DNA from 2 places in the Solibacillus sp. GQ1 genome. Region 2 is predicted to be linked to the other one. Evidence: a T-box and tRNA genes for the amino acid it is inferred to sense, from the RefSeq annotation. Region 2 holds a T-box; the other holds one or more tRNA genes.
The links. The T-box of region 2 lies ahead of AC6CH1_RS10925 (valine--tRNA ligase). A T-box ahead of a tRNA ligase gene usually reads a tRNA of that ligase, here a tRNA-Val.
Positions count from the first base shown of each region.

Region 1: it has a tRNA-Val gene. The T-box ahead of AC6CH1_RS10925 (valine--tRNA ligase) is inferred to sense a tRNA for this amino acid. The anticodon was not compared.

Region 1 covers NZ_JCAXEX010000001.1:1,633,388-1,643,907, reverse strand. Annotated here, with positions in the region: gene AC6CH1_RS08290 (hypothetical protein) at 1-166, shown strand, start outside; gene AC6CH1_RS08285 (GNAT family N-acetyltransferase) at 649-1,479, opposite strand; tRNA gene AC6CH1_RS08280 (tRNA-Val) at 1,759-1,831, opposite strand; gene AC6CH1_RS08275 (hypothetical protein) at 1,956-2,177, opposite strand; gene AC6CH1_RS08270 (M48 family metallopeptidase) at 2,338-3,600, shown strand; gene AC6CH1_RS08265 (GNAT family N-acetyltransferase) at 3,687-4,472, shown strand; gene AC6CH1_RS08260 (nuclear transport factor 2 family protein) at 4,518-4,877, shown strand; gene AC6CH1_RS08255 (protein kinase) at 4,978-5,577, shown strand; gene AC6CH1_RS08250 (DUF6366 family protein) at 5,638-5,829, shown strand; gene AC6CH1_RS08245 (hypothetical protein) at 5,886-6,008, opposite strand; gene AC6CH1_RS08240 (hypothetical protein) at 6,247-6,456, shown strand; gene AC6CH1_RS08235 (DUF402 domain-containing protein) at 6,605-7,105, shown strand; gene AC6CH1_RS08230 (HIT family protein) at 7,163-7,567, shown strand; gene AC6CH1_RS08225 (AAA family ATPase) at 7,598-8,167, shown strand; gene AC6CH1_RS08220 (toxoflavin lyase-like VOC family protein) at 8,199-8,882, opposite strand; gene AC6CH1_RS08215 (helix-turn-helix domain-containing protein) at 9,074-9,952, shown strand; gene AC6CH1_RS08210 (serine hydrolase domain-containing protein) at 10,240-10,520, shown strand, end outside.
Region 2 covers NZ_JCAXEX010000001.1:2,124,922-2,135,441, reverse strand. Annotated here, with positions in the region: gene hemA (glutamyl-tRNA reductase) at 1-75, shown strand, start outside; gene ccsA (cytochrome c biogenesis protein CcsA) at 215-1,042, shown strand; gene hemC (hydroxymethylbilane synthase) at 1,066-1,998, shown strand; gene AC6CH1_RS10950 (uroporphyrinogen-III synthase) at 1,988-2,731, shown strand; gene hemB (porphobilinogen synthase) at 2,728-3,708, shown strand; gene hemL (glutamate-1-semialdehyde 2,1-aminomutase) at 3,710-4,999, shown strand; gene AC6CH1_RS10935 (alanine racemase) at 5,063-5,650, shown strand; gene AC6CH1_RS10930 (YszA family small membrane protein) at 5,703-5,894, opposite strand; T-box leader at 6,012-6,317, shown strand; gene AC6CH1_RS10925 (valine--tRNA ligase) at 6,375-9,017, shown strand; gene AC6CH1_RS10920 (bifunctional folylpolyglutamate synthase/dihydrofolate synthase) at 9,111-10,382, shown strand; gene AC6CH1_RS10915 (bifunctional folylpolyglutamate synthase/dihydrofolate synthase) at 10,379-10,520, shown strand, end outside.

The sequences.
Region 1 (10,520 bases), 490 kb from region 2:
TCAAATAGTTCCGCAATATAAAATCAAACTAAGCGATGGTGAATTTTATTTGTGGATAGACCATACAAAAACAGGAACAATAGCGAACATAAAAAGTAGAAATATGTTTTACAATATCAGAGCTAGCGAAGAATTTAAAGAGGCCATAAATTATAAGAATAAGTAACTTCTCCAAAAGGATTTATTTGGAAACACTACACTTAGTTGGATACTTTTTATAGAGAATAAGTAGCAATTACTGATAACTCCTTTTCACCTTTATAAATGGAATATAATTAAATGGCGGCGCTTTTCTTGAATAAGAAAAGTGCTTTATTCAATTATGGGACATATTGTGGAGCAACGCTTTTTGTTGGGGGAGTCCTAGAGAAGATGCATATTTATATTGATAAAAGAATGGCTATACAAGTTTTTATGCAAATTAAAGATTATGCCCAACAAGTATAGAAGTTGGTTTAATAACGTTTCATTGACTTGCATCAAATATCGTATAAACAATGTTCCAATAAAAACTGGTAAACGTTGCTACAACAACGTTTACTGGTTTTTCTGTTGCCCCCCAATTTTCATTTGGGAACGTTTTTTAATTTATTTATGTATATTTTATAAATCTTTATTGAAAGAAGGCTCTATATAGAAAAATTAAATTTACTTAAAAGGAAATTCATAACCTATGTAGTTAAATGTCATTGTAAATCCTAAATTTTCTGCCACAGCAATAGAGGGCTTGTTTGATTCCATACAGTCCCAATACGGAATGAGATTATAATGTATGCATTCTTCTACATAAGATTTTGCTATTTTTTGACCTAGCTTCTTTCCTTGATGCAGTTCTAAGGTTTCAATACTTACACAATGCACATCTCTAACGACAAAGCACGAAACACAAATACTCACAATTTCATTTTTATAAATGATACAGTAACCAATCCCATGATAAAAAAATTTTTCAGACGAAGACCAGAACTCTAAAATTTTTGTATGTAAATATTCGATATTTTTTATTGCATTGTTTTTATTTTCATAAAGCTGTTTTGTTATTTTCTCAGCTCTATACTCTTTTCCAATAGTGAGTTCATTGTTATATGTATAATCAGCCTTTTGCAGTGTATATACAAGTTGATTCCAGCTACTTAATTCACGATTACTCAACACTTTTTCAATTACTTTATTCCATTTTGGATGATTACCAACAACTTCAAACCAATGTAATCCTAACTTTAGTGCCTCGGGTATAATGAATTGGTCAATAAAAGCATTTAATTCGTTATTGAATGCTTCGTTTTTTTCATCTCCAATAAAGATAAAACCATCATTATTACCTAGCCAAATAAGGCCAGATGTTGGCGAATCAACATCATCTACAAATACTCTACCTGGATTTATACCTTCAATTATTGCATTTGCTTCTAATTGACCATGCTCATATAACAGTTCTTTACACTTGAAAAATTCTAAGCTATTTAATTCTGTAATCATTAAAAGATTTCCTCACTTTCCCTAAACTAATACAAAGAAAGCTACCAAAGCGTCCTTTGGTAACATAACTACAGTCTATTTCCGTACTCAAAATCATATTTGATACTTCTTTTTATGTAAGGTAGTATACCACATGAATATGACGCTCACTTATTCAATGTAGTGTAGTAACCAAATTGCGGACAAACCCAAAAAACCAGGTGTAATAAAGGAAGTCTCTCAAAAAGGGAAAGCCCGTATACGTTGTTATACCAACGTTTACGGGCACACTTGAAATAATGGTCTCGACAAGTCTCGAACTTGCGACCCCCACCTTGTCGAGGTGGTGCTCTCCCAGCTGAGCTACAAGACCGTGATAAGAAACATATATAACAATGTTCTTACCTGTTATTATAGCATCCACAGAGGGAGCAGTATATAGAAAACTGTTATATTTTTACTTTTATTTTTATTGAATCCTACAATTTCCCCATAGATCAACGTCTTTTCTTTTTATCGTCTTTTAATAAAGCTTGTTTTTTATTTACTTTTTCCAGGACGACATAGACGTGGTATTTACTCTCTTCGATTTGAACAACATTTACAACCTTTCCTTTACGTCCTTTTATTTTTAAATCCTCATCTACTTCAGGAATACGTTCCAAACACTGGCTAAGGACAGGTGTATTATTTTCCAAATAATGAACAGCAAACAACATGATTAAGCGCTCCTTGTTAATTCGATTTTAAATTGAGTCAATTTATGAAGATTCCAAGATGTATAGAACCATCAAAAATTGAAATTGACCAACTCGATAGAAATGATTTCCACATTTCAATAATAGGATATGGTAACGAATGAATTGAGGTGTAGAAGGAATGACAAAAAAATGGGGTTTACTGGCTGTTTTTGCATTTGGACTGTATGTTGTCGCAATGTATTTGTATTTTTTCCATGGACAAAATAGTGGGATTCCAGCCGCTCTTCAAGGAACGGCAGCAGATCCAAGCACTTTTCTTACAACACAGGAGCTGTTATTAAGTGAGGAGTTATCGAAAGTAAGAAATTTCCTGTTCTTTATCACGACGCCATTGGAATGGCTGCTTTACTTCGTTATTTTAATTACGGGAATTTCACGTCTGTTTGAGAGATGGAGTGCTGAACAATTTAAATGGTCCATATTCAGAACAACAATGTATCTGTTCTTCCTGTCCTTGCTGTTGTTCATCCTCCAATTCCCGATGGACTATTACCGCTATACGCTTAGCAAAAGCTATGGGATCAGTACGCAGATTTTCTCCTCATGGATGCGGGAAAATATAATTGATTTTTGGCTGGAGTTTGGGATGTCGGTCATCATGATAGCAGTTCTTTATTGGCTTATCAGAAAAAGCCCCAAAAAATGGTGGCTCTATGCATGGGCTTTGACTGTACCGTTTTCAATCTTCCTAATGTTTATTCAACCTGTCGTCATCGATCCGATCTACAATGATTTTTCTCCTTTAACAGACAAGGAATTAGAGACGAAAATTCTATCTCTCGCTGAGCAGGCGGACATTCCATCAGACCATGTGTTTGAAGTGAATATGTCGGAGAAAACGAATGCTTTAAATGCCTATGTGACAGGAATAGGCGACAATTCCCGGATTGTGCTGTGGGATACGACATTAAACCGGTTAACCCATGATGAAATCCTGTTTATCATGGCGCACGAGATGGGGCATTATTTGCTGAAGGATATTTATATTAACATCGCGGTTTATATATTTATGACGCTCATTGGACTTTGGCTGATCGCAAAAATCATGCCTTGGATGATACGTCGTTACGGACCGATCCTGAAAATTAAAGAAATGGGCAATTTAAATTCATTGCCGTTATTTTTGTTAATCTCATCATTTTTACTTTTCTTCTCTAGCCCATTGTCCAATGCGATTTCACGTTATCAGGAAATTCGTGCAGATGAATTTGCTATTGAGCTTGTAGAAAACCCTGAAGCAGCGATATCATCGTTTCAACAGTTGACGAAAGCCGGTCTTAGTGAAGTAAACCCGCCAGCACTTGTGAAATGGTTCCGCTACACACATCCGCCAATGTTAGAAAGAATCGATAAAATTGCAGAAGAAGTTGATGAGGATTAAATAAAAACATGTATAATTAGTTTACTATATCTATAAACGCTTCAATTTTTTGTAATAAATGTTTGAGGCGTTGAAAGGAACTGGCTATGGACAAAAACGAATGGATTTCACTTTTTCACAAAGAATTGCGCCAAGAAGCTGTAACACCAGGATTTATAAGGGAAGAAACCGACCATGTTGTTCGGCACATTTCAAAATTTAACGAAAGCGGATTTATATTAGCTTCTAATGTAAATGAAAGGTCGGCAAGGGAAGTAATTCGAAAGGAGCTAACTTTTTTCGGAAACCTTAAGCAAAGTTTCGAATGGAAAGTGTACAGCTATGACAAACCTGATAATTTGACTGAATTACTCAAACAAGAGGGATTTACGATTGATGATCAAGAAGCACTCATGGTCGTGAAATTATCGGAAAGTCATCCTTTTCTTACAAATTACGATGTGCATGCAGTAAAGGAAATAACGGATGAACAGGGCATCCATGATGTTATTGTGCTAGAAGAGGCGATCTGGAATGAATCCCATACAGAGCTTGGGGAAAGGCTATGGAGAGATAAGCAAAATAGTCCGGACTCGCTATATATTTATGGGATTTATGTAGATGGTCAGCTTGTGAGTGCTGCTTGGATGTACTTAGAGAATAATTCGTCCTTTGCCAGCTTATGGGGAGGCTCAACGCTTCCGCAATACAGAGGCAATGGTTATTATTCAAAACTCTTAGCTGTTCGTGCACAAAAAGCTTATGAGAAGGGGTATTCTTTCCTGACAGTTGATGCCAGTCCAATGAGTAAACCGATCCTTGAAAAGTCTGGTTTTAGTTGTCTAGCATACTCTTATGGTTGCCAATCACCTAGTATTCCTGTACCAGATTAGGATAATACTTTTTACATTAACATGAACAGAAAAGGTGATTGGAAAGTGGAGAATAAATCAATATTAGAAAGACATTTATTTCAATTAGAAAACAAATTGTTGTTACCGGAAATTCGGACATCAAAAGAGGAGCTTACGAACTTACTTTCAGACAATTTTTTTGAATTTGGAAGCTCAGGGAAAGTATTGTACAAAGATGAGGAAATTAGCGCAGCGACTCTTGGAATTGTAAAAATGACAATGAGTGATTTTGAAATACATTTAATGTCTGATGAAATCGTTCTAGCAACTTATCGAATTTATAATGAGCTAAACAACCAGCATTCACTAAGGAGCTCAATTTGGAAATTAGTCAATGGACAGTGGAAAATGCATTTCCATCAAGGAACAAAAATCCCACTATAGTTTTCAAGCGCTATTCTTTTTAAAGGATTAGCGCTTAATTTTTTAAAACAGTAGTTGCAATAGCTGGAACTAAATACATAGATGATTCGGGGATGGAGAATTGAATATTTCTAAAGTAGTAGAAAACATAGAAGGTTTGCTTAAACAAGCTGACATGATAGGAATCGGTTCAACGAGAAAAGTTTATCGTTTCGAAGATATTGTCATAAAAACATTTTTACACCCAATCGGGTACGCCCAAAGTAAAAATGAGGATCAAATGTACAAATCATTGGAAATGCAGGGGCTGGAGAAGCATATTGCGCCAATTCTTTTTTTGAGTGAGAAATATGTCGTTCAGCCTTTTTATGAACAACTCCCTCTACACAATCATTGCTCTTACGATATTGATTTAGAGAACGACCCAAGAATAATGGAAGATTTAAAAACCGCAATCGAAGTCATCGATCAAGAACTTGATGGCTTTGATTTTAAAGATAGTGGAAATTACGGGCTAAATGAAGAGGGGCATCTTGTTTTAATTGACTATGGAATGACAAAAAAATTATATGAAGAACAATGGGTCCCATTAGCAGAGGCTGGGACATTGCCTCAAATACGATTTGAAAAATGCCGTGTCTGTAACATAGAAAAAGAACTTCGGATGTATGGAGAAAAAGATACAGATAATCGCTGTATGACTTGTGGAAAAGATTATTAATTTTATACTGGATAATTATGTTAAAACGTAAACAAGTGTTGTTTGTAGGAGGAATCTATATTGAATAAAGATCAAGAAACTCCAGAAGCAAGAAGAGAAAGATTAAGGCAACAAGAATTAAAGAGAAATCCGGCAGCTATGCATGGTGGCGGCCTTCAAGATTTAATCGGGGATTTAGGGTGGAAAGGTACAGGAATTCTTTTTCTTATAATAGTAATCGCTATTGTAATTTATTTAACATTTTTCAACTAAAGGCGCATTCTTATAGACCGAGGAATACAAACTTTGGAATCTTACATAAAAGTATTTTAAAGGTGGTTCAATGGAAATCTATTGGTTTTTAGTTTTGCTATTTTTTCTGCTCTGGATTGGGATTTCACATCAATATCCAGATCCGAGCTGGTGGTCAATTTTTTCAGCGAATCGCTCAACGCATACCCTCCTTATGGAACAGGTGTCTTTAATCAAAATCGAGTTGATACTTCTTATTTTTGGGGGAGTAGCTTACTTTCTACATCGTTTTATATGGAATGTCGTGGAGATAAATATAAAATAGTTAATACTGGTCGGTTTATTTATATTGAAGTGAACGAACAGATTTATGCTAATAAATACCTCTACTTTATTTAATGATATAATAAAAGGATCTATCGAGATGGAGTGATGGAAATGTTATATGATGGCGGTGGTATGGGCGTGTTTGCTTTATTCGGGTTGTTACCAATTCTAATTAACTTAGTTATCATTATTTTTGTGATTTATTTTATTGTCAAAGCGATAAAATTTATGGAAATGAAACAAAAATTGGATCAAGAAAAAAATGAAAAAATCGATCAGTTAATTCAACTGATTCATCAAAAGAAAAATGATAATATTTGATTTAAAATGAGGAGCATTACCTTGAGACGGGTAATGCTTTTTTAGTTCCAAAAATGTCATAAATTCAGTTTGGTAATTTATGTTAATATGAATAGGAGTAAAAAATACTTAGTGTGATAAATTTAAAATGTATTCGGAGGAGAGTTATTTGAATAATATCTTGAAAATTAAAGCGTTGAAGTTTCCAGGTATTCCTCATTATGAATGGGAAGGGGAAATACTAGAAACGACACCTGAATACATACTTGTTTTATGCAAATCAGGAAGGAAGTTAGTGCATCATTCTAAAAATGAAGTTTACACGATTAATAATACGTCAATAGAATATTTTCCTTTCAATAAATGGTTTACCGCAGCGTTGGAAGTTCAAGAAGGGGCCGTTGTTTCAGCATATTGTAATGTCGCAATGCCTTCAATTTTAAATCAAAACGAGCTTTGTTTTGTAGATTTGGATTTAGATTTTATAAAAAGGGAAAATCACGATTGGGAAGTTGTGGACGAAGATGAATTTGAAGAAAACAGTATAAAATATCTGTACCCTGAAGAGTTAAAACAAGAAGCAATCATGGCATTAAAACGATTGAAAGTAGAAGTTGATGAAGGGAACTTTCCTTTTATAAAAGAATTTACTTCTATTTTAAAACCATAATAAACGCTAAACTATTTCAGAATAAGATAGTAAATTAGTAAGGATGTGTGAAACAAAATGAATGATTGTATATTTTGTCATCCAGAATTAGAGCCAACTCAAAATATTATTTTAAGCAATGAACATTGTTGGTTTTTACAACTAGAACAATCCCAACAGAAAGGAATCCAACTTGAAGGTTCTGGCGTAATAGTACCTAAAATCCATCGAGAAACTGCGTTTGACTTAACAATAGATGAATGGAATGCCACATATACACTTCTTCAAGATGTCAAAGATTACTTGGATAAGATGTACCAACCTCAAGGATATAATCTGGGGTGGAATTGTGGAGAAATTGGAGGACAGCATATTTTTCACGCTCATTTTCATGTTTTACCAAGGTATACAGATGAACCGCTTGCAGGTAAAGGCATCCGGTACATGTTTAAAGGTGAGACGAATAGAAGGGGAAATGGATAATATTAAAGTTTAATAAAAGAGGTTTTAACTATGAAAAGATTAGTAATTATAACAGTGGGCAAAACCCATTCCGGAAAAACTACATTTGCTCATGCTTTAGAAGAACAATTAAGCAATTCTTTTGTAGTCGACCAGGATAACCACGCTCAATTTCTTAATACTTATTATAAGAAGTTACAACGAGATGAAGGACCAAATATACTTAAACATTCACTCTCTAAGTTAATGGTCGATTATGCTAAAGAACATACAGATTTTCATTTTATTATTTGCAACTCGAATCGAAGCCTCAAAGGTCGAAAGTATTTACTTGAGGATTTATTCCCAGCTGAAGATTTTGTAAGGATATTGGTTCACTTTGATATATCGTATGATGTACTCCATTCCAGAGTAAAACATAGTCAAAGAAGTACAAATATATTTAGGGGTCCAATTAAAAATTTTGATGAACTGCTTGTTAGACAGCACGAAGAATCTCTCAAAGAAGATATAGTGGATCCAACAGAACAGGAGGCCGATCATTTATTTGTCGTTAAGGATGACAATGATATGGATTTAGTAATTAAGAGTATAATACATATTGCACAAACGAGCTTGTAGGACCAAGCTCGTTTTATTATAGTGAGCATTTTCAAACTCGATTTGAACTCACCAATTCCAGATTTTCATCAATTTTCAACGATACTCCATCCGCTAATAAAACCTCAACTGGGAAAATATCAGCATTCTTATTTGAGAAGTACCATGTGCGGCCTTCATTTACGAATAAAAGGTAGGATGCATCTTCACGTGCCCCCATAAATGTTAAACCTTCTGCCGTAATTTCTTTATGGTCTCGTTCAAAAATAGATACTTCATGAAACGCTGATACTGATTTTAATTTATCCTTTACGACAATACTCATCTCCGACACCTTTTGAAGAGATGAAGCGGTAAACGGTACCGCACTTTGTTTAGCATCTGAAAGGCGGCAAATAAATTCTACAATATTTCCTGCAGGGTCCTCAAAGTAAATCGATTTCGCATCAATCCCTTCAAAGTAAACTTCATCTTCACCTTGTTCTTGCGATAATGTTACTTTTCCTTTAGTCCATTCTTTCGCTTCTTCAAATTGATTTGAAGGGATATCAAAAGCAAAATGATAGAATGGCTTTTCATTCAAAGGAGCCTCTATGAAAGTGACTGACGTTTCTCCAACATTCATTGTAAAGCGATTCAGTTCTTCTGAAAGTATAGGGAATTGCAGGTTATCTAAATAAAATTGTTTTGTTGCATCAAAGTTTGAAGCGTACATCGCAACATGTTTAATTTTCATAACATTTCCTTCTCTCAATCTGTGATAACTCTAAATTACCATGTATTCGTCAAATACGAATCGTTAAATAGACTGAATTTTCGCTTCTATCGCATGCGAAAGTTTATGTTAAAATATGGATATAAAACTTGAGCAAGATTTATCAAAAAATTCTTCTCTACATTCGTTATGATGATTGTGAGGTGAGCAAGTTGTATTACAGTGAAGTAACGCAAAGAGTCATTTCATTTATTGAAAGTAATCTAACTGAAGAAATTCAACTTGATACTTTCCCATCAGTCATTGGATATTCAAAATATCATTTATTGCGCATTTTTAAGCATGAAACTGGTAAGTCAATTGGTGAATATATTCGTGAGCGGCGATTAGCTACCGCTGCAATGCTTCTTCTGCATTCAAATGAATCTATATTGACGATTGCCATCATATTTCATTTTCAATCACAGGAAGCTTTTACTAGAGCTTTTAAGGAAATGTACACCTTGCCACCGGGAAAATACCGAAAGCTTATGCGATCCGTACAAATGATGGAGGAGGAAAAAGAAATGAATGAAAGTAAAGAAGTTAAAGGGTGGAGTTTAAGTGGATCGAACCCTGAGTTATATGAAATAACGGTCGATTCAGATGTTTTTCATACAGGGACAAAATCAGGACTACTTTATTCTAAAGGTGATATAAAGGAGCAGTACTTTGCTACAATGATGCAAGGTTTTCAAGCGGATGACTATAAGGGGAAACGGTTAAAGCTTTCATGTTTCCTGAAAACAGAGAATGTTTTTAAATGCGGGGCTTGGCTTCGAATTGACAATGCCATGGGAGATACTATTCAATTTGACAATATGGACAATCGATCGATACATGGAACGTCAAATTGGAATCACTATTCAATCGTATTAGATGTTCCGGAAGACAGTTCTTCTATTTACTTTGGCGTTTTACTTATAGGGCAGGGAAAGGTATGGGCTGATGGCTTCCGTTTTGAAGAAGTAACGAAAAAAGTGCCGACAACGAATATGCTGGACGTTGAACATTTGCCCAAACAACCAAGTAATTTAGATTTTAATGAGTAATAATAGAAATTAAGCGCATTTCCAGTGTAAGTGGATTTGCGTTTTTTTTCTTATTTCTTAGGCAGACGATAAGCATTTTATGTAAACTAAAAGTGAAATGGACAAGACAGAGGGGTGTTTTGGGGACTATTAAAAGCGATCCTTTTTTATTTGAAACTTTTATATATGGAACAATGGCTACTATGTTAAAATGAAATTGCCAAGTTTTGTTATTCCGAAAATACCATTCCGGAAATATTAGTTAACCAGTTTTTATCTGAACTCATTCAAATTTGAAGGGAAGTAAGATGAAAATGAATATGTTAAACGAAAAAGTAATAGCAGTTATGAATGAAGTTAATTTTTCAGGCAATGTTTTAGTAAAACGAAATAATGTTTTATTACAGCAACATAGTGACGGTTTTGCGAATCGTACGCATAGCATTTTGAATAATGAGCAAACGCGATTCGGGATTGCTTCCGGTTGTAAAATCTTTACAGCAGTAGCGATTTGTCAGCTTGCAGAGAAGGGCCAGCTTTCATTTGATTCGAAGTTATCCGATATTTTGGACATTCCATTTCCCCGATT
Region 2 (10,520 bases):
CAGCAATTACGCCCGGAAGTTAAAAACAGTGAAGCAGCACAAGAGGTAACCTTAAAACCAGGTTTCTCTTATTAATTGAACAATAGCCAATAGACATTGAGCCTTATTGAAGCACTTTATTCAAATAAATCATAAGCGTTTTCGTATCTATATGGTAAAATTATAGATAGCGAAAGCGCTTTTTTTAGTAAGTTTCCATCAGGAGAAGGTGCATATGACAGAAATGGTAATGACAAGATTATACGAGCTCATGATCATTCTCTATGGGCTCTGTATCGTACTTTATTTTTCAGACTACCTTTATAAAAATATAAAATTCAGGCGTGTAGCCTTCTGGTTTGTTTCCATCGTCTGGGTGTTGCAAACTTTATTTATCGTCTTGTTTATCATTGAAACGAAACGATTTCCTATTTTGTCGTTGTATGAAGGGGTATTCTTTTATGCATGGCTCTTAACAACACTTTCAATCGTCCTTCATTGTATTGTACGAGTTGATTTACCGGTGTTTTTCATTAATGTATTGAGCTTTGTATTTATGACAATTCACTTATTTGCACCGCAAACGAATGATCAGATTGTCGGTGATTCATTAGTTTCGGAAATGCTGTTAATCCATATTAGTTTTGCGATTGTGTCATACGCCGCTTTTTCGGTTGCGTTTGTCTTCTCGCTGCTGTATTTAATTTTATATCGCATATTAAAGCAAAAAAAGTTTACGAATTTATGGTCACGATTGCCTAGTTTACAGCAAATGGTTAAGTGGATTAATTTATCGACCATTATTGGTATTCCATTGCTATTAATAAGTTTAATTTTAGGGTTAGAATGGGCATTTTTAACATTAGAGAATGTTTCCGTTTTCGATGTAAAAATTTTAGGCTCGTTTATCGTATCGATTGTTTACTTAATTATTTTTTTGCTGCATCGGAAAGGAAAATTAATCGGCATGGTGTATGCACAGGTGCATATTTATTTATTTTTACTCGTTGTGATTAATTTCTTTCTCGGCAGCAAATTATCAAATTTCCATCTGTGGGTTTAGCAGAATAGAAAGGTCGGAGTAACGTGAGAAAAATTATTGTAGGATCTCGAAAAAGTAAATTAGCATTAACACAAACAAACTGGTTTATTAATGAGCTGAAAGAAGCTGGCGTACCATTTGATTTTGAAATCAAGGAAATTGTAACAAAAGGCGACCGCATCTTAGATGTACAGCTTTCTAAAGTTGGCGGTAAAGGTCTATTCGTTAAGGAAATCGAACAAGCTCTTTATGATAAAGAAATCGACTTTGCTGTGCATTCGATGAAAGATATGCCTGCCGTATTGCCTGAAGGGCTGATCATTGGCTGTATTCCTCCACGTGAAGATGCGCGAGATGCCTTTATTTCAAATGGTCATGTGAAATTTGCCGATTTGCCAAAAGGTGCAATCGTTGGAACGAGTTCATTACGTCGTAGCGCACAATTATTACAAGCACGTCCAGATCTTGAGATTAAGTGGATTCGCGGAAATGTTGATACACGTCTAAAAAAACTGGAAACAGAAGATTTCGATGCGATTATTTTAGCCGCAGCAGGCTTGAAACGACTTGGCTGGAGTGATGAAGTCGTAACTGAATATTTAGATACGGAAATTTGCCTTCCAGCTGTTGCACAAGGTTCATTAGGGATTGAATGCCGCGCGGATGATGCGGAGCTGCTTGAGCAACTGGCAAAATTAACGGATGCTACAACATGGGCTACAGCACATGCCGAGCGTTCGTTTTTAGCTGCGATGGACGGGGGCTGCCAAGTGCCGATTGCCGGCTATGCAACAGTAGACGGTGACACAATTACTTTAACAGGTTTAGTGGCAGCACCGGATGCTTCTGTAACTTATAAGGAAACGTTAACAGGGACTGACGCGGATGCAGTTGGTAAAGCTGTTGCCGCAAAATTAACTGAGCAAGGTGCCTTTGACTTAATTCAAAAAGTAAAGGCTGAGTTAGATGCCGAGTAATGCACTCTTAGGAAAAACATTAATTATTACAGGCTCGGCGGTTGTAAGGTCTGTAGAGCAATTGATTGAGCAACATGACGGGAAAGTTTATAATTATCCATTAATCGAAACAGTAGAAAAGGTTTCTAAGGAAGATGAATACTATTTTCGTGAATTACCTGCATATCAGTGGCTCATTTTTACGAGCCAAAATGCGGTAAAAAGCTTTATCGATAAATGTATACGGCATGAACAGACGATTCCGGCCACAATGAAAATTGCAGCTGTCGGTGAAAAGACAGCTGCTTTATTGCAGGAGCACGGCTATGAAATTCATTTTATGCCAACTGTTTACAGTGCTGATGTATTTGTGGAGGAATTTTCGATGGAGCCAGGTGAACGTGCCTTATTTGTGCGCGGATCGATGGCGAAAAAGACGATTCATGAAGGTACTGGAGCGGATGAATGGACGGTTTATGAAACACGTCCGTGCAGAAAATATTTTTCGCAATTAACACAGTGCCTACTGACAGAAAAACATCCGATTGTAATATTCGCCAGTCCTTCTGCGGTAGATATTTATGCTGAGCATATTTTGCCGCATGTAGATTGGCAAAATGTGAAATTTGCATCGATTGGTCATGTAACAACAGCAGCCCTTGAAAAATACGGGGTTCAGCCAATTGTGCAACCTAAAATCTATACGATGCAAGCTGTAATTGAACAGCTCATCCTGGAGGAACAGACAAAATGACAGAACTATATTTCCAACGTCACCGTCGCTTACGTCAAAATGCAGCGATGCGTGCACTCGTAAAAGAAACATACCTACAAAAAGAAGACCTTATTTATCCGTTGTTTATTATTGAAGGCGAAAATATTAAAAACCCTGTTAGTTCAATGCCGGGCGTGTTCCAATTATCTTTAGATAACTTGGCAGCTGAAGTAGATGAAATTGTAGACTTAGGCATTCGTGCGGTATTACTTTTCGGAATTCCTAAAGAAAAGGATGCAGTCGGTACTGGTGCTTTCCATGATCACGGTATCGTACAGGAAGCGACACGTTTAATTAAAGAACGTCATCCAGAGCTTCTAGTCGTAGCAGATACTTGCTTGTGTGAATTTACAGATCACGGTCATTGTGGTGTTATTGAAGGCGATCAAGTGTTAAATGATCCATCACTTGATGTGCTGGCGCGTACAGCAATTTCACAAGCAAAAGCCGGTGCCGATATTATTGCACCATCGAACATGATGGACGGGTTTGTAACGGCGATTCGTGCAGGATTGGATTCAGCAGGATTCCAGCATATTCCGATTATGTCTTATGCGGTTAAATACGCTTCAAGCTATTACGGTCCATTCCGTGAAGCGGCAGAAGGAGCACCACAGTTCGGTGACCGCAAAACGTATCAAATGGATCCTTCCAATCGAATGGAAGCGATTCGCGAAGCAACTTCGGACGTTGAAGAAGGTGCCGATTTCCTAATCGTGAAACCAGCATTAGCATATATGGATATCATCCGTGATGTGAAAAACAGCTTCCCATTACCTGTTGTAGCGTATAATGTATCGGGCGAATATTCAATGGTAAAAGCAGCTGCACAAAATGGCTGGATCGATGAAAAAGCGGTTGTACTGGAAACATTATTAGGTATGAAGCGTGCAGGTTCCGATTTAATTATTACTTATCATGCAAAAGACGTCTGTCGTTGGTTGGAGGAAAAATAATATGCGTAGTTATGAAAAGTCAAAAGCAGCATTTACAGAAGCGGTTGATTTAATGCCAGGGGGAGTAAACTCTCCTGTACGTGCATTTAAATCAGTAAACTTGGATCCGATATTTATGGATTCAGGCAAAGGTGCAGTTATTAAAGATATTGATGGCAATGAATATATTGACTATGTCTTATCATGGGGTCCGTTAATTTTAGGACATGCACACCCGGAAGTTGTTTCGGCTATTCAGGATCAGGCAGCTAAAGGCGCATCATTCGGTGCACCTACTGTTTCAGAAAACAAATTGGCGAAGCTTGTAATGGACCGTTTGCCTTCAGTGGAAATGATTCGTTTTGTATCATCAGGCACAGAAGCAACAATGTCTGCACTACGTTTAGCGCGTGGATTTACTGGACGCGACAAGATTTTAAAATTTGAAGGTTCATATCACGGTCATGGGGATTCACTGCTGATTAAAGCAGGTTCAGGTGTAGCGACACTTGGTTTACCTGACTCACCGGGTGTTCCGGCTGATATTGCCAAAAATACATTAACGGTTGCTTATAATGATTTGGAATCTGCAAAATTAGTATTTGAAAAATTCGGCGCTGATTTAGCTGCAGTTATTTTAGAACCGGTTGCCGGCAATATGGGTGTTGTTCCGCCACAGCCAGGTTTCCTTGAAGGGCTGCGTAAACTGACAGAAGAGAATGGAACGGTTTTAATTTTCGATGAAGTTATGACAGGCTTCCGTGTAGACTATGGCTGTGCCCAGGAATATTACGGAATTAAACCTGACCTTACTTGTTTAGGTAAAGTAATCGGCGGAGGCTTACCGGTTGGTGCATTTGGCGGAAAGCGCGAAATTATGGAGAAAATCGCTCCGTCAGGTCCGATTTATCAAGCAGGTACATTATCAGGTAATCCGCTTGCAATGACAGCCGGCTATGAAACATTAAGCCGTCTGAACAAAGACTCATATGAATACTTCCGCAAACTGGGTGACCAGTTGGAAGAAGGTTTCCGTGCGGCAGCGACGAAATACAATATTCCACATACAGTGAATCGTGCAGGGTCGATGATTGGTTTCTTCTTCACAAACGAAGATGTAATCGATTTTGAATCGGCGAAAAGTTCGGATTTAGAGCTATTTGCAGAATACTTCAAACTAATGGCCGAAGAAGGAATTTTCCTGCCGCCATCACAATTTGAAGGACTATTTATTTCAACGGCGCATACAGAAGAACATATCGCAAAAACAGTTCAGGCATTCCATAATGTCTTTGAAAAATTAGCGAGATAATCTCATAAATAAATCATAAATTCCCTTTCTATGCATAATGTAAGCGTAGGGAGGGGATTTTTTATGCAACAGTGGGAAATGAAAGAGACATTTACATTTCCAAAGCAATTAGGAAATGTTCAAGAGAATTCTAAAATAGTAGTAGAACCGAAATGGCATGAAGAGATTAGCGAAGATTCCGTCGTAGTAAGAGGAATTTATGTAGTAAAAGGCAATATTCAATTTGATCATGTAGCACGCGAGGATGAAATTGAGGAAGGTATCTATATCGAACATATGGATATTGAAAAAGATCATGGTTATTTCGAATATGCCCTGCCTTTTTCAGTAGATTTTCCGAACGATGACATTGAAGCTGTATCACTTCGCATAAATGATATTAAAGTGGAGCCGAATAATGGCTACTGCTCATGTAGCTGGGCAGTCCATTGTGATGTGGAAAAGAAAGTACAAGCAATTGTTGAAGTAGAGGAACCGGCACCAGTCGAAGAGATCGTCGTCGAAAAGCCTGTAGAAGAAGTACAACCCCGACTTCAAGCGGAAAAAGAAGTAGAATCAACGCAGATGGCTCAAACCGTTCCCCATGAGCTTGATTTCCTGGAACAGTTGGCTGATGCATATAGTCGCGTGCAAATACAATTGAAAAAATAAATAAATGTTCCGTAAGAATTGAAGCTTACGGAACATTTTTTTGTTGTGAATTTTAAATGAAATCTGTGAGTAATAAGTAAGTAAATAAAATTAGAATGGCCAGCAATAATATATCACCCGTTGTCGGAAGTAAGATCGTTCGAATCGCCTGAAAAATCGTAATCGGCAAAATACAATGACGCATAAAGAAACGGAATTTTCGCAGCCATGGAGGCAATAAATAAGGATTGTAGTTTTTTCGCAATGTCCAGACTCCTTTTGCATAGTATATGTGAAGAGCGCAGATAACGTGTTAAAGTATATTCCCCATTCGTGCTTGATATTTCATTAAAAACAGCTTAAAATAAAGTGCAACTATATAATTGAAGCGAAGATTAGGAAGAGTACGTATGAGATCGATGGCAAGAGAGGAAACGGTAGCTGAAAAGTTTCTCCATCAACCATGCAGAAGGTAGCCTAGGAGCTGACTTAGTGAACTAACAGTAGCTAGGATCCGGTTAAACACCGTTATCGAATGAAGTGCCGATTGGGCATTCCAACGCTGCATATTGACTGCTTGCGCTTTTTTAAATTTTAAGAAAGCGTTTGTGGGTAAGGAATGTGAACGCTTGACTAAACCCGATCGGAAATAAAGGTGGTACCGCGAATTAACTCCCTCGTCCTTTTTTAAGACGAAGGGAGTTTTTTTATGTCCAATAATAAGGTGACAAAGGAGAGATTCATCATGACGGAAATTACAATGCCAACAAAATACGATCCGCAGCAAACTGAAGCCGGCCGCTATGAATGGTGGTTAAAAGGCAAATTTTTCGAAGCAGATCCAACAAGCGATAAGGAACCATACTCTATCGTTATCCCACCGCCAAACGTAACAGGTAAGCTGCACCTTGGCCACGCTTGGGATACAACATTGCAAGATATTTTAATTCGTATGAAACGCATGCAAGGATTTGATGCACTATGGTTGCCAGGTATGGACCATGCAGGTATTGCGACACAGGCGAAAGTAGAAGAGAAATTGCGCGGGGAAGGTATTTCCCGCTATGATCTTGGCCGTGAAAAGTTCCTTGAAAAAACATGGGAATGGAAAGAAGAATATGCATCCCATATTCGTGCACAATGGTCGAAATTAGGTTTAGGATTAGACTATTCAAAAGAGCGATTTACACTTGATGAAGGCTTATCTGATGCTGTAAAAGAAGTATTCGTTAAATTATACGAAAAAGGCTATATTTACCGTGGTGAGCGTATTATTAACTGGGATCCGGCTGCCAAAACGGCCCTTTCAGACATCGAAGTAATCCACAAAGAAGTAGAAGGCGCATTCTACCATATGGAATACCCGCTTGCTGATGGTTCAGGTAAATTACGCGTTGCAACAACTCGTCCAGAGACAATGCTGGGTGACTCTGGTGTAGCTGTACACCCGGAAGATGAGCGCTATGCACACTTAGTAGGGAAAACAGTTATTTTACCTATCGTAGGTCGTGAAATTCCAATCGTTGCAGATGACTACGTAGATATGGAATTCGGTACAGGTGTTGTAAAAATGACACCAGCACATGACCCGAACGACTTTGAAGTTGGGAACCGTCATAATCTAGAACGTATTTTAGTTATGAACGAAGATGGTACAATGAATGACTTAGCTGGTAAATATGCGGGTATGGATCGTTTCGAATGCCGTAAGCAAATCGTTGCAGATCTACAAGAGGCAGGCGTATTAATCGAAATCGAACCACATGTACACCAAGTAGGCCATTCAGAGCGTACGAATGCTGTTGTAGAACCGTATCTTTCTAAACAATGGTTCGTAAAAATGGCTCCACTTGCTGAAGAAGCATTAAAAATGCAAGCAGATGAAAATGAAAAAGTAAACTTCGTACCAAATCGTTTTGAAAACACATATAACCGCTGGATGGAAAATATTCATGACTGGTGTATTTCGCGTCAATTATGGTGGGGTCATCAAATTCCAGCTTGGTACAACAAAGAAACAGGCGAGCTTTATGTAGGAAAAGAAGCACCTGAAGATGCTGAGAATTGGACACAGGACGAAGATGTTCTAGATACATGGTTCTCATCTGCTTTATGGCCGTTTTCTACAATGGATTGGCCAAATGAAGAATCCGAAATGTTCAAGCGCTACTACCCGACAAATACGTTAGTAACGGGCTATGACATCATCTTCTTCTGGGTAAGCCGCATGATTTTCCAAGGGAAAGAATTTACAGGCGAGCGTCCATTTAAAGACGTTTTAATCCATGGTTTAGTTCGTGATGCTGAAGGACGCAAAATGTCCAAATCACTTGGTAACGGGGTTGACCCGATGGATGTAATCGACCAATATGGTGCGGATTCATTGCGTTACTTCCTTGCAACAGGTTCATCTCCAGGTCAGGATTTACGTTACTCTACAGAAAAAGTAGAATCTACTTGGAACTTCGTAAACAAAATCTGGAATGCTTCTCGTTTTGCTTTGATGAACATGGAAGGCCTAACATATGAGCAAATTGATTTAACAGGTAACCTTTCAACAGCGGATAAATGGATTCTTTCACGCTTGAATGAAACGATTGACCGTGTAACAACATTATCTGATAAATATGAGTTCGGTGAAGTTGGCCGTGAACTTTACAATTTCATTTGGGATGATTTCTGTTCATGGTATATCGAAATGGCGAAATTGCCATTATATGGTGAAGATGAAGCGGCTAAATTAACGACACGTTCAGTACTTGCTTACGTTTTAGACAACACGATGCGTTTACTGCACCCATTCATGCCTTTCGTAACAGAAGAAATTTGGCAGCACTTGCCGCATGAAGGGGAGTCAATTACAGTTGCTGCATGGCCGACTGTTAATCCGGCATTCAACTTTACAGCAGAAGCGGGCGATATGCAGCTATTAATGGATATTATCCGTTCTGTACGTAATATTCGTGCAGAAGTGAATACACCAATGAGCAAAAAAGTACCGATGACGATTTCAGCAAAAGATGAACAAACATCGGCAGTGCTTGAAGTGAACAAAGGCTATATTGAAAAATTCTGTAACCCGGATGGCTTAACAATCGGGGCGAATCTTGAAGCACCAGCACAGGCAATGTCAGCAGTAGTTTCAGGCGCAGAAATCTTCATGCCACTTGCAGGCTTAATCAATATTGAAGAAGAAATCGCACGTCTTGAAAAAGAGCTCGACAAATGGGCGAAAGAAGTAAAATTAGTTTCTGGAAAGCTATCGAATGAACGTTTCGTTTCAAAAGCACCGGAAGCATTAGTAGCAACAGAGCGTGAAAAACTGGCGGACTATGAAGCAAAATACGCAACAGTTGAAAAACGCATTGCAGAACTGAAAAATATGTAATGCCAAAGAGAGGTACCGTATAACGGTACCTCTTTCTTTTAATTCAGCTATAATAAAATATATTACATATTAGCCGTTTAGGGAGAGGAAATAATGTTTCAAACGATGAAGCAATGCACAGATTTTATTTTTAAGTTAAAAGCAAGCCAATATAAAGGCGAACCATTACAGTCGGCGAAGATTATCCTGGATGCACTTGGCAATCCGGAACAAAAAACGAAATTCATACATTTTGCAGGTTCCAATGGAAAAGGTTCAACATTGAATGCAACGCGCGAGATTTTAATCAAGCATGGCTTAACGGTCGGCGCCTTCATATCGCCGCATCTTGAGCGTGCCAATGAACGGGTGACAATCAATAAACAGCAAATTTCCGATGAAGACTTTCTGCGTATTGCAAATGAAATTGCGGAAGTTATTGAAAATAAATTGGGCGGGGAATTCCCAAGCTTTTTTGAGTTTATGACATTGCTTGCCCTAAAATACTTCTCGGAGCAGTCATTGGATATCGCATTGCTTGAAACCGGTATTGGCGGGCGTTTGGATTCAACGAATGTTGTGACACCGGAAGTATGTGTGATTACAACAATTTCGCTTGAGCATACGGATATGCTCGGTGAGACATATGCCGAAATTGCCGCAGAAAAAGCAGGAATTATTAAGCAAGGAAGGCCGGTTATTGTCGGAGTGAAAAATGTGGAAGCGCTGGCGGTAATTCAGCAAACGGCAGCACAGCTCCATGCTCCGATCTTTACGTTGGGTGAACATTTTTATGTGGAAAATCAAAAAGGTGCTTATTTTGACTACCGAGGAAATATCATGATCGACAAAATTGAACTTGCGATGGCTGGGGAACATCAAATGGCCAATGCCGCGCTTGCCATTACGGCAGCATATTTATATCTTGAATCCTTTAATGCGCAAAAAGTAAAATTGGCCTTGCAACATGCAAAGTGGGAAGGGCGTTTTGAAAAAGTGCACGACAATATTATTTTGGACGGTGCCCATAATTCGGAAGGGACGACTGCCCTCATTAATACATTAAAGGAAACTGCACCACAGCATAAAGTGAAGTTTGTCTATGCTGCTTTACAGGATAAGGACCATGGTATCAGTATAAAATTAATGGATGAGGTCGCATCTGAAATGCACTTCACACAAATTGATTTGCCGCGCGCGGCGACAGCGAAGCAACTTTATGAACAAAGCACACATTCAAAAAAGTTTATGCATTCAAATTGGCAGGAGCTAATTGAAAAAGAAATGAATCATTTGGCTGAAGATGAGCTGCTCGTTATTACCGGCTCCTTATATTTTATCGCTGAAGTACGCAGTCTGTTTACAGAAAGAGGGTGGATTTCATGATTCCATTACTGGAGTTATACAAAGAGCGTTGGCAGGTAGAAAGTGAACGAGCGATCAAGCCGGGTTTAGAAGCGATTGAATCCGCACTTAATCTGCTTGGACAGCCTGAGAAACAGCTGAATGTAGTCCATTTAGCGG